DNA from 3 places in the Mesorhizobium sp. M0019 genome. Region 2 is predicted to be linked to each of the others. Evidence: predicted binding sites of a transcription regulator. Region 2 holds the regulator's gene; each other region holds the start of a gene.
What was found. Region 2 encodes LexA, which represses DNA repair genes until DNA is damaged. Its sites were predicted from a motif close to TGTTCNNNNTGTGTTCNG; they were not measured.
Positions count from the first base shown of each region.

Region 1: a site for LexA is predicted at 1,963-1,980, ahead of NKK47_RS03850 (ATP-dependent helicase). Genes of this name have one in related genera too.
Region 3: a site for LexA is predicted at 1,569-1,586, ahead of NKK47_RS31995 (PA0069 family radical SAM protein). Genes of this name have one in related genera too.

Region 1 covers NZ_JAMYVK010000003.1:83,182-87,393, forward strand. Annotated here, with positions in the region: gene NKK47_RS03850 (ATP-dependent helicase) at 1-1,922, opposite strand, end outside; gene NKK47_RS03855 (glucose/quinate/shikimate family membrane-bound PQQ-dependent dehydrogenase) at 2,174-4,212, shown strand, end outside.
Region 2 covers NZ_JAMYVK010000002.1:181,886-186,097, forward strand. Annotated here, with positions in the region: gene NKK47_RS03015 (ComEC/Rec2 family competence protein) at 1-1,932, shown strand, start outside; gene lexA (transcriptional repressor LexA) at 1,926-2,660, opposite strand; gene kynU (kynureninase) at 3,107-4,212, shown strand, end outside.
Region 3 covers NZ_JAMYVK010000071.1:18,194-22,405, forward strand. Annotated here, with positions in the region: gene NKK47_RS31985 (phytanoyl-CoA dioxygenase family protein) at 1-817, opposite strand, end outside; gene NKK47_RS31990 (glycosyltransferase) at 1,006-1,509, opposite strand; gene NKK47_RS31995 (PA0069 family radical SAM protein) at 1,661-2,815, shown strand; gene rnhB (ribonuclease HII) at 2,983-3,678, shown strand; partial or broken gene NKK47_RS32005 (transposase) at 3,815-4,018, opposite strand.

The sequences.
Region 1 (4,212 bases), on a different contig from region 2:
GCGTTCTGCTCGGCGTCCATCACCAGCGCGACATGTTCGAGGAAGGAGCGCAGCGATTCATACTCCTCCATGGAGCGGATCAACTCCTTGAGGTTCTCGAGGCGGCCGGGCGCTTCAACCGAGCGGTCGTTCTTCCACATGTCGGTGTAGCCGCTCTCCTCCAGAATGGTCTCGGCGAGCTCGGTGTGCGGCGTGGTTTCCAGCGCCTTCTGCCAGCGCTCGAAATTGGCCGATACCTCGCGCAGTGCGGCGCGCGGCTTCGGCTTCAGCTCGTCGCTTTCGGCGAGTTTTGCCGCCGCCTCCGACATCGGGATGCGCAGCGCCCGTGCGGTGTCGTGGATCTGGCGGATGGTGGCCTCGCCAAGGCCGCGCTTCGGCACGTTGACGATGCGCTCGAAGGCGAGGTCGTCGGCGCCTTGTGCGACGACGCGGAAGAAGGCCAGCGCATCGCGGATTTCGAGGCGCTCGTAGAAGCGCGGGCCGCCGATGACGCGGTAGTTGAGGCCGAGCGTGACGAAGCGGTCCTCGAATTCGCGCATCTGGAAGGACGCGCGGACGAGGATCGCCATGTCGTTGAGATTGTGCTTCTGGCGCTGGTAGGCCTCGATGGTCTCGCCGACGGCGCGGGCCTCCTCTTCGGAATCCCAGGCGGCATGGACATGCACCTTCTCGTCGTCCTCGGCGATCTTTTCGGTGAACAGCGTCTTGCCGAAGCGGCCCTCATTGTGGGCGATGAGGTGGGAGGCGGTGCCGAGGATGTGCGCGGTCGAGCGATAGTTGCGCTCCAGCCGGATGATGGTGGCGCCGGGAAAATCCTTGTCGAAGCGCAGGATGTTGTCGACCTCGGCGCCGCGCCAGCCATAGATCGACTGGTCGTCGTCGCCGACGCAGCAGATATTTACGGTGGACAGGCGCGGGCTTTCCTCCCCCTTGAGGGGAGGGTGGCCGGGCGAAGCCCGGTCGGGTGGGGTCCGTGCGGCAGTGCTCGACCTACCGGCGGCAGTGCTCGACGCTCTAGCGGTGCCTTCTGCGGCAACCCCCTCCGCCCGCTTCGCGGGCACCTCCCCCTCAAGGGGGGAGGATTGCGGCCGCTGCGCCAGCAGCCGCAGCCACATGTACTGGGCGGTGTTGGTGTCCTGATACTCGTCAACGAGGATGTAGCGAAAGCGCTTGTGGTATTCCTTCAGCACGTCCGGATTGGCGCGGAAGATGCGGATCGGATGGCACAGGAGATCGCCGAAGTCGCAAGCGTTCAGCGTTTTCAGCCGCTCCTGATAGGCCTTGTAGAGCTCGCGGCCCTTGCCGTTGGCGAAGGCACGGGCATCGCCCTCGGGGATGTCGGCGGGGCCAAGGCCCTTGTTCTTCCAGCCGTCGATCATCTGGGCGAACTGCTTGGCCGGCCAGCGCTTGTCGTCCAGCCCTTCGGCCTGGATAAGCTGCTTGATCAGGCGCACCACGTCGTCGGTGTCGAGAATGGTGAAGTCGGATTTGAGCCCGGCCAGCTCGGCATGTCGGCGCAGCAGCTTCACTCCAATCGAGTGGAAGGTGCCGAGCCACGGCATGCCCTCGACATTGCCTTCGCCGATCAACAGGCCGATGCGCTGCTTCATCTCGCGCGCCGCCTTGTTGGTGAAGGTGACGGCGAGGATCTGCGAGGGGAAAGCCTTGCCGGTGGCAAGGATGTGGGCGATGCGGGTGGTCAGGACGCGCGTTTTGCCAGTGCCGGCGCCGGCCAGCACCAGCACCGGGCCTTCGGTGGTTTCCACCGCCAGCCGCTGCTCGGGGTTGAGGCCGTTGAGATAATCGGGCGCGTTGTTCTGGTTGCTGCGGGCAGCCATGGCGCGCGCGGCAATGCCCGACGGGGCCACGGGCCGCGCGTTCGGTTCGTCAAAAAAGGGCATGTCTTCCGAAAAGCCGGACATCTCCCCCGAATGTAGTGATTCGGCAGCGAAAGGCCAGAAGTGTCTCCGTTTTGTTCTCTGTCCAGTCGGTAGACTCACAATCTGAATGGGTCTGCTAACCAAAACGCCGGGCTTGCGATGGGCCGGCACCGTAAAACGCCGAGCTTGCTTGACAGGGGAAGCGGGCCGGAGAAAGTTGCGTGGGGGCAGGAACGCAATGCGGGGTTGCCCATGGACGCGTCGCGGAGCGCACCAGTCGAAGGAGCACCGTCTTGGCTGTGGTCATCACCTCCCTGATCCTTTTCCTCATCGGCCTGGCGATTGGCGGCGGCGGCATCTGGCTCGTGACGCTGGGCGGCAGCTGGTACTACGTCATCGTCGGTCTAGCTTTCCTTGTCGCGGCCTGGCTGCTCTACAGGCGCAGATCCACGGCGCTGTGGCTCTACGCGGCGATCGTGCTCGGCACGCTCGCCTGGGCGGTCTGGGAGACCGGCTTCGACTGGTGGGAGCTCGGCCCGCGCGGCGGCATCATCGTGCTTGTCGCGCTATGGCTGTTGACGCCATGGGCGCGGCGCGGGCTTACCGGTCCCGACGGACGCGCGCCGCTGATCCTCGCCGTGCTGGCCTCGCTTGCGGTCGCCGGCTATTCGATGACGACCGATCCAAAGGATATTGCGGGTGAACTCAACACCGACAAGGTGACGCCGACGGCCGATCTCGGCGGCAACGTGCCGGCTGGCGAATGGCACTATTACGGTCGCACGCAATATGGCCAGCGCTATTCGCCGCTCGACCAGATCACCGCCGAAAACGTTGCCAATCTGCAGCCGGCCTGGACCTATCGCACCGGCGACGTGAAAGGGCCCGACGACATCGGCGAGACGACCTATCAGGTGACGCCGCTAAAAATCGGCGACACGCTCTACATCTGCACGCCGCATAATTTCGCCATCGCCATCGATGCCGCGAGCGGTAAGGAGAAATGGCGCTTCGATCCGCAGGTCAAGCTCAACAAGGACCGCCAGCACCAGACCTGCCGCGGCGTGTCCTATTATGCCGATGCCAAGGTCGCCGCCGGCCAGCCCTGCGCCACACGCATCTACCTGCCGACATCCGACGCCCGGCTGATCGCGCTCGATGCGGCGAATGGCCAGGTCTGCCCGACTTTCGCCGAAGGCGGCACGCTGAACCTGCTCGCCAACATGCCATATCCGAAGCCGGGCTATTATTATTCGACCTCGGCGCCGCTGATCGTCGCCAACAAGATCATCGTCGGCGGCGCGGTCAACGACAATTATTCGACGCAGGAGCCGTCCGGGGTCATCCGTGCCTACGATGCCGACACCGGCGCGCTGTTGTGGAATTGGGATTCCGGCAATCCGGATCAGACGACGCCGCTGCCGCCGGACCAGACCTACACCAACAACTCACCCAACATGTGGTCGACGGCGAGCGTCGACGAGAAGCTCGGGCTGCTTTATGTGCCGCTCGGCAACAAGACGCCGGACCAACTCGGTGCCGGACGCAGTGCCAATGACGAGAAATTCTCCTCTTCGATCACCGCGCTCGATCTCAACAGCGGACAATTGCGCTGGGTGCGGCAGACCGTGCACCACGATCTCTGGGACATGGACGTGCCGGCGCAGCCGACGCTGGTCGACATCACCACGGAAAGTGGCGTGGTGCCGGCGCTGGTCGGGCCGACCAAGCAGGGCGACCTCTATGTGCTCGACCGGCGCAGCGGCGAGCCGATCGTTCCGGTCAAGGAAGTGCCGGCGCCGGGCGGCGCGATCGAAGGCGACCATACCTCGCCGACGCAGCCGGTCTCGGACCTGAGCTTCAGTCCGAAACCGCTGACCGGCGCGGACATGTGGGGCATTACCATGTTCGACCAGTTGGCCTGCCGGATCGAGCTTCGGAAGTTGCGCTATGAGGGCCGCTATACGCCGCCGTCGCTGCAGGGCTCGCTGATCTACCCCGGCAATTTCGGCACCTTCAACTGGGGCGGCGTGGCAGTCGATCCGGTCCGGCAGGTGATGTTCGGCATGCCGACATACCTGGCGTTCATCTCCAAGCTGGTGCCGCGCGCCGACGTGCCGCCGCCCGGCGACACCAAGGGCAGCGAACAGGGCCTGAACCGCAATGACGGTGCGCCTTACGCAGTCATATTGAAGCCGTTCCTGTCGCCGCTCGGCATTCCCTGCCAGGCGCCGCCCTGGGGCTATGTGGCGGGTGCCGACCTTCGGACCGGAAAGATCGTCTACAAGCATCGCAACGGCACCGTCTACGACATGACGCCATTGCCGCTGCC
Region 2 (4,212 bases):
CTGACGGGTCGCGTCGTATCGTACGAGCCCATGGCGAGCGGCCGCATCAGGCTGACAATCGATGTGATCTCAACCGCCAGGCCGACACTGCGCTACATGCCGGAACGGGTCCGCGTTTCGGCGATGAAGATACCGGCTGCGCTGACCGCCGGTTCCGAGATCACCGGCTATGTGCGGCTGCTGCCGCCGACCGGCCCGGTGCGGCCCGACAGCTATGATTTCTCCTTCGACAGCTATTTCGCCGGTATCGGCGGCAGCGGCTTTTTTCTCGGCAATCCGAAAGTCGTGTCGTCGGGCAGCATGCCGCTTGCCGCGCAGCTTTCTTCCGCGATCGAAGACGCGCGCGAATCCATCGCCGACCATATCCGCAGCCGCATCGGCGGCGCCGAGGGCGAGATTGCTGCTGCGCTGATCGTTGGCGTGCGCGCCGGCATTCCCGAGGAGATCAACGAAGCGATGCGGCGCACCGGCATCTACCACATCATCTCCATCTCGGGGCTGCATATGGCGTTGGTCGCCGGCACCATCATGGCGCTGCTACGGGGTGCCTTTGCGCTGTTTCCCGATTTCTCATCGCGACGGCCGGTCAAGAAATATGCCGCGGCCGCCGCGCTTTTTTCGATTGCGGCCTACCTCGTCTTTTCCGGCATTGTCGTGGCGGCCGAACGCAGCTTCATCATGCTGGCGGTGATGCTTATCGCCGTGCTGTTCGACCGGGCCGCGCTCACCATGCGCAACCTGGCGATCTCGGCCATCGCGGTCATCCTGGTGTCGCCGCACGAGGTGGTCGGTCCGAGTTTCCAGATGTCCTTCGCCGCGACGGCGGCCCTTGTCGGCGCCTATGCAGGCTGGTCCGATTACCGCGCCGGCAGGGCCACCACGCCGCCGCCGCGGCGGTCGCCGCTACGCTTTGCCACTCGAAAGGTCCTGCTGGGCATGTGCGGTCTGGCGATGACCTCGATCATTGCAGGGAGCGCCACGGCGCTTTTCGCCATATGGCATTTCCAGCGCGTGGCGCCGCTCAGCCTGTTCGCCAATCTGGCCATCATGCCCATCGTCTCACTGGTCGTCATGCCTTTCGCCGTGCTCAGTGCGCTGGCGATGCCGTTCGGCGCGGATGGCCCTTTCCTCTATGTCATGGGCAAGGGGCTGACGGCGATGATCGCCCTGTCCGGGTGGATCTCGGAGCGCTCGCCGATCGATGCGGTCGGGCTGATTTCGCTGAGATCCGTCCTTCTGGTGACGATCGCCCTCGTCATTGCCAGCATGGCGACGACCTGGTTGCGGCTGGCGGCACTTCCTTTTGCGCTCGCCGGCTTGCTGACGACAACGCAGACACGCATACCCGACGTATTGGTCTCGGAGGACGCACGGCTGGTCGCGCTGCCGATCGGCAGCGGTGAACTCGCGGTCAACCGGGCACGCCCGAATGAGTTCACCATCGACAACTGGAAACGCGCGCTCACATCAGAGGCTATCGTCGCGCCGGAAACACCTGGAAAGAACGACCCGCAATTCGACATTGCCGATCCGGCCGACCTACCGCCGGGCATGCCGTTCATTTGCACGGACGGCCTCTGCCTTGCCAGGCATCCATCCGGCGCGATCATCGCGCAAGCCAAGGACCGCGATACTGCGCGGCCAGCCTGCGCCTTTGCCAGCTTGATCGTCATCGACGACGCCACCGCCCATAACCCCTGCTACTACGACCGGCTGGTCCTCGTCGTCACCAAACGGCAACTGGCGCGCGCGGGAAGTGCCGCCGTCTACTTCGATCCACAAGCGGCAACGCGCGCCGAAATCCGTTTCGCGGTCGAAAAATCATACCGGCCCTGGCACGTGCAGCGGAAATTTTCACGCGCGACGCGCGGCCTGCCCCCATACCGCAGGGCCGACAATCCAAAAGCCGGCGCCAAGGGCGCAACTCAGTAGCGGCGGATCAGCCCAACGAGCTTGCCCTGCACCTTGACCCTGTCTGGTCCGAAGATGCGCGTCTCGTAGGCTGGATTGGCGGCTTCCAGGGCGATCGAGGCGCCCTTGCGGCGGAACCGCTTCAGCGTCGCTTCCTCCTCGTCGACCAGTGCCACCACGATCTCACCGGGGCTCGCCGTATCGGCATTGCGGATGATCACCGTGTCGCCGTCGAAAATGCCGGCCTCGATCATCGAGTCGCCTTTGACCTCGAGCGCATAATGCTCGCCGCCCATGATCATATCCGGCGGCACCGAAATCGAATGCGTCTGGTGCTGGATGGCGTCGATCGGCACACCGGCGGCGATGCGGCCCATCACCGGGATCGAAACGGCGGCGACGACATCGTCGTCATTTCCGGCTGCGGGCACGCGCGACGATGTCGGCTTGCCTTGCCGAGGACCGCCTTGCCCAAGACTGCCCTGGATGACACTCGGCGAGAACTTGCGTGCCGCATTGAGGCCGGGGGCGATCGAGTCAGGCAGGCGCAGCACCTCCAGCGCACGGGCCCGGTTGGGCAAACGGCGAATGAAGCCGCGCTCCTCCAGCGCCGTAATCAGCCGGTGGATTCCGGATTTGGAAGCCAGGTCGAGCGCTTCCTTCATCTCGTCGAAGGAAGGCGGGATACCGCTTTCCTTCAACCTTTCGTGGATGAACATAAGCAGTTCGTGTTGTTTGCGTGTCAGCATAGCGACCCCCAACAGAATCAGAAAAACAAACCCAGAACAAACACTATCTGTTCCAGTTGTGTTCCGCAACTGTTTAAAGTTTAATGAATGCGTTAAGGCTCGGGAAACAAACGACGTCCCCTACCGGCGTACCGCATTTTCATCGCCGCGAGCCTCATCGCCTTGATTCTGCTTTCGTTTGCGCCCTTCTGGCCTCCTAGAAGGCGGCACTGGCATCGGCCGTCGGTTGGTAAAAGGCACGGAATTGAACCGTATCGACTGTGCGGTTTGGTCAATGCACCGTGAACGAAACGAACTCAAAACGCCAACCTCGGGTTAAGTCCCGGTTTCCATCGCCTGGTCAGGCTGCTTCTCGCCGCTGGAGCCTTGCTGCGCGCAACCAGGTAATGGAAGAACAGTCGACGCGTGTCCGGCCTTGCGTTGGATCTTGGGGGAGCAGACAAATCATGACAGGAATTCCCGATCTCGTGGCCATAAAGGCGATGGATGCCGCGGATCCGCTGCGCGCGATGCGCGACCGCTTTGTGTTGCCGCAAGGAGTGATCTATCTCGACGGCAATTCGCTAGGAGCTGCTTCACGTGCCGCTTTCGATGAACTCCACAAGGCCGCGACCGAAGAATGGTCGCATGATCTCATCCGCGCATGGAACACGGCCGGCTGGTTCAACATGCCGCTTGAACTTGGCGACCAGCTCGGGCGCCTGATCGGTGCCGCGGCCGGCCAGACGGTGGTCTGCGACACGACATCGGTCAACATCTACAAGCTGCTGCACGCCGCCATGGCCATGCGACCGGAGCGGCAGGTCATCGTCGCCGAGGGCGATAGTTTTCCGACGGACCTCTACATGGCTGAGGGTGTGGTTTCGACGCGAAAAGATACGCTGCTGCGCCTCTCGGGGGTCGACGCGCCGACCATCGAAGAGCTGATCGACGAACGCACCGCCGTGGTGCTGGTCAACCACGTCAACTACAAGTCGGGCGAACTGCGCGACATGCCGGCGCTGACGCGCAGGGCTCAGGAAGCCGGGGCGATGATCGTCTGGGATCTCTGCCACACCGCCGGCGCGATGCCAGTCGAGCTCGACAAGGCAAACGCCGATTTTGCCGTTGGCTGCACCTACAAATATCTGAATGGCGGCCCGGGCGCGCCTGCCTTCATCTATGCGGCTGAGCGGCATCTTTCCGACATCCAGCAGCCGCTCACCGGCTGGTGGGGCCATGCACGGCCCTTCGCCTTCGAGCCAGGCTATGCGGCCGGCACCGGCATCCGCCGGTTTCTGTGCGGCACGCAGCCGGTCCTGTCGATGCGCACGCTGAAGGGCGCGCTCGACATCTGGAACGATGTCGACATGACGGCGGTGCGCAAGAAGAGCATCGCGCTGGCGGATCTGTTCATCGAGCTTGTCGAGGCAAAGTGCGGCACTTACGGGCTCACGCTCGAAAGCACGCGCGATGGGGAAAAACGCGGCAGCCAGATTTCATTCATGCATGAGCATGGCTACCAGGTCATGCGCGCGCTGATCGAACGTGGCGTGATCGGCGATTTTCGCGC
Region 3 (4,212 bases), on a different contig from region 2:
TGACCGGGCTCTGCTCGCCGTAGACGCCCAGCACCTCTTCCGCCGAATGGCCGACCAGCAGCGTCAGCTGATGCTTCAGGATGCGGCGATTATGGGAGCCGCGGACATAGACATGCGGCCCAGTGTCGGCGTCGACCGGCACCAGGTAGAAAAAGAACTTCAGCATGCGCCAGTCGTCGAGGTCGAAATGGTATTTGCCGAGCGAGGCCATGTTCTTGTCGGCGTCCGAGACGCCACCGGTCGGAAAGCTCCACCAGACGCGGGTCGTGATCAGCTTGGCCTGGCTGCCGAGATAGTGCGCTGCGACGTCGAGAAGCAGCGGATCGCGCTGCACGGCGACCGCCGCGCTGCAGTCGAGGACCCGCTCGAAATAATGGCCGCTGAGCAGCGGACGGCCGAAATGCTTTTCGGCATCGGCGTGTTTTTCGGGCAGGAATTCCAGCCGGCGGTCGAAATTGCCGAAGCATGGCGTGCGCTCGGCGAAGCGGGCAATCTCCTCATGGATGGCGGCCGGCAGCATCAGGCCCGAATAGAGCCCCTCCGTCCGCAGCGCGCCGACGACGGCATCGCGATCGACGCCGGCGAACATCGTTTCACCGACGTTGCGCGCCGGCGGAACGGGCTTTGCACCGCGCCAGTGCAGCCGCCGCGCCGGCATGGTGCGCGCCAGCATGAACATCGGCAGCCATGCCGGATTCTCGCGAAGGTCGGAAAGATAGGTCGGGATGCGGGCGGCGATGCGGCGCAGCGTACCGCCGTTGCGTGCGATCGCCTCGAGGCTTGCAGCGCCGGACTTGTCAGGGCTTGAAAGGGTCATCGGGGTCCTCACAATATCGAGGGAACAGCATCGACGTTAGTCGTCGCCGCTCCGGCACACCCCAAACCCTATTCGCCCATATCGCCGGGAATGGTAACCCCCGGCCAGATTTTGTGCAATGCACAATAAACCACGACCCCCCAGAAAATTTGTTTGGGCGGGGTTCCCTGAACCGGCACGGTAAGCCGTCACTTCCGCGGCGCGACCCAGATCTCGGCGTGGAGCCTCCTGGTCGCCAGGCCGCGGGCGATCGCTTCGGCGCTGCGGGCATTCTTCGACAGCGCGGCGGCCTGACGCTTGCTGATCACCAAGCCTTCGGCGAGAGCGCGATTTCCGGCAAAGACGCGCGACAGGAACGGCGCGCGGCTGCCGCGTGCCCGCGAGAACCGCGCCGCCATGGTTTGCTTGGCGGTATGGGCGACGACCTCGTCGATCCAGCCCTCTCCCAGCCGCGCGCCCGGTTCCAGCAAAAGCAGCCAGTCGCCCTTGGCCTGCCTGATGCCGGCGGCGATGCCGCCGCTGACATAGTGGCACCCGGCATGTTCGGCGACGCGGTGCGTCTGATCGGTCGAGCCGGTGTCACAGACGAGAACGTCGCGCACCACGCCTTCGACGGCGCCGCCGATCAGCGAGGCGAGCGTGCGGGCAAGGCCCTCCTCGTCATTCAGGGTTTCGATCAGGACGCTGAGCATGTTTAGCCGAATAGCGGAAAGCGGTGGGCAGCGCCAGTTTTTGCGGCGCACCGCGAGAAAGTTCTTGCTTTGTTCTCATCGATACGATAGGAATACATTCATGAGCAGAGCGATTCGACAGCGGGCGGACAGTCCCTGGGAGAGGGCCAAAATGGAACAGATCGTGCGTGCCGATATTGCCGCCTTCGGCGCTGGCAGGGCCGAGATGGCGAATGCAATGATCGAGCAGAGCGGCATGCGCGTCCGTCCGGACCGCAATCGCGGCAGGTCGGCGGGCATCAATCCGTCCGGCCGTTTCGAGCCGGTCAGCCGGCATGTGTTCGACGATGGCTGGAATTCGCTGGAGGAGCTGCCGCCGTTCAAGACCGAGGTACAGGTCGAGAAGCCGCGCACCATCATCACGCGCAACGAATCGCCCGACATCTCCTTCGACCGCTCGATCAATCCCTATCGCGGCTGCGAGCATGGCTGCGTCTATTGCTTCGCGCGGCCGACGCACAGCTTCATGGGCCTGTCGCCGGGGCTGGATTTCGAATCGAAGCTGTTTGCCAAGCCGGATGCGGCGCGGCTGCTCGACAAGGAATTATCCAGGGATAATTACCAGCCGCGCACCATCGCCATCGGCACCAACACCGATCCCTATCAGCCGATCGAGAAGCAATACCGGATCATGCGCGAAATCCTCGAAGTGCTGGAGGCGCGCGGGCACCCGGTCGGCATCGTCACCAAGTCGGCGCTGGTGACACGCGATATCGACATTCTGTCACGCATGGCCGAACGCGGGCTGGCCAAGGTGGCATTGTCGGTGACGACGCTCGACCGCATGCTGGCGCGCACCATGGAGCCACGCGCGTCGACGCCGACCAAGCGGCTGGAGGCGATCAGGCAGCTTTCGGATGCTGGCATTCCGGCCTCGGTGATGGTCGCGCCGATCATCCCCGGACTGACCGACCCGGAGATGGAGCGCATCCTCGATTCGGCGCAGGCAGCGGGTGCGCGCGAGGCCGGTTATGTGCTGCTGCGCCTGCCGCTGGAGGTCGCGCCGATCTTCAAGGACTGGCTGCTGCGCCACTATCCCGACCGCTATCGCCATGTCATGTCGCTGATCCGTTCGATGCGCGACGGCAAAGACTACGATTCGGAGTGGGGCAAGCGCATGAAAGGCTCCGGCCCCTATGCCTGGCAGATCGGCCGGCGCTTCGAGATCGCTGCCAAACGGCTCGGCCTCAATGCCGAGCGGCGCTCGCTCAGGACCGACCAGTTCGTCCGCGCTGCCAAGGCAACCGAGCAGCTGATGCTGCTGTGACAAAGCGTCTCGCGCCAGCCGATTGAAGCGGCCGCAGCAGGCGAAAAATCCCGTCCGGCCTGTCCTGTCCCCGGGCTTGCAGACGGTAGCCCCCTCCTGGTCCGGTGCCCCGCCCGACCCGGAGGGGACTTGCGGAGAATCGGAGCCGATGCGAACCTCGCCGCACCATGGCTCGCCCGCGTTCCGATTCTCCGCTTCTCTTCGAAATCGTCGAGAAACCCGACTTCTCGTTCGAGACAAGGGCGATGGCCGAAGGCCTTTGGCCGATGGCGGGGATGGACGAGGCCGGCCGCGGCCCGCTCGCCGGGCCGGTGGTGGCTGCAGCGGTGGTGCTCGATCCAGCCAACATCCCCGACGGCCTCGACGATTCCAAGCGGCTGACGCATTTGCAGCGTGAGGCGCTGTTCCTGAAAATCCTCGGCTCCGCGCTCGCCGTATCGATGGCGTCGGTCAGCGCCGAAGGCATCGATGCCTCCAACATCCTCAAGGCCAGCCTGGAGGCGATGCGCCGTGCCGTGGCCGGCCTGTCAATCCGGCCGAAGCTGGCACTGGCCGACGGCCGCGACGTGCCGCCCGGCCTGCCCTGCGAGGGCAAAGCGCTGATCAAGGGCGACCAGCGCTCGCAGTCGATCGCCGCAGCCTCGATCGTCGCCAAGGTGTTGCGCGACCGCATGATGTGCGGCTGCGGCAGCCATCATGCGCGTTACGGCTTCGAACTGCATATGGGCTACGCCACTGTCCGCCATCGCACGGCGATCGATCTGCACGGGCCAGTGGCACGGCTGCACCGCGCCTCCTTCGCGCCGTTCCGGTTCGGCGGCACCGAGGTGCTCGAGGAAGAGGGTTTTTCGGGTTTGGATTGAGCGATTCGGCTAGGTGTGATCTCCCCCCTCGAGTTGTGTGCGTCAAGTTCTGCAAAATGGCGTGGCATTGCGGTGACGTCGGCGTGTCCGCCGCGCAGCCCCCGTGTTTAGCGGAGCGGCGGACACATGACGGTGCTCAGGCGGCCAAGGCCCTCAGGCTCTCCTTCTTGTGCGCGCGCAGATGATCCATGTTGAGGTAGCGGGTCGCCTCGAGCCAGTTCTCGTGGATCTCCACCGCCAATGCCCGAACCAGCCGCAGGCAGCTCCGCGGGTTGGGGAAGATGCGAACGACCAGGGTGCGCCGCTTGATCTCCTGGTTCAGCCGCTCCAGCATGTTCGTAACCGGTATGATCATGACGGTGCCATCCGATCCCCGCTGGAGATGAGCGATTTTCGGCGTATGGTGCGACCATCCGGGACAGGGGCACCGGGAGCACGCCAAGTGCGGGCAGGCCGATGTATTCGATGAGCTGCGAGCTCGCGTTAGTAGCTGGCCGCCCCTGCGACCTGCCCGGTTGCGCCGAGAGCGCGGAT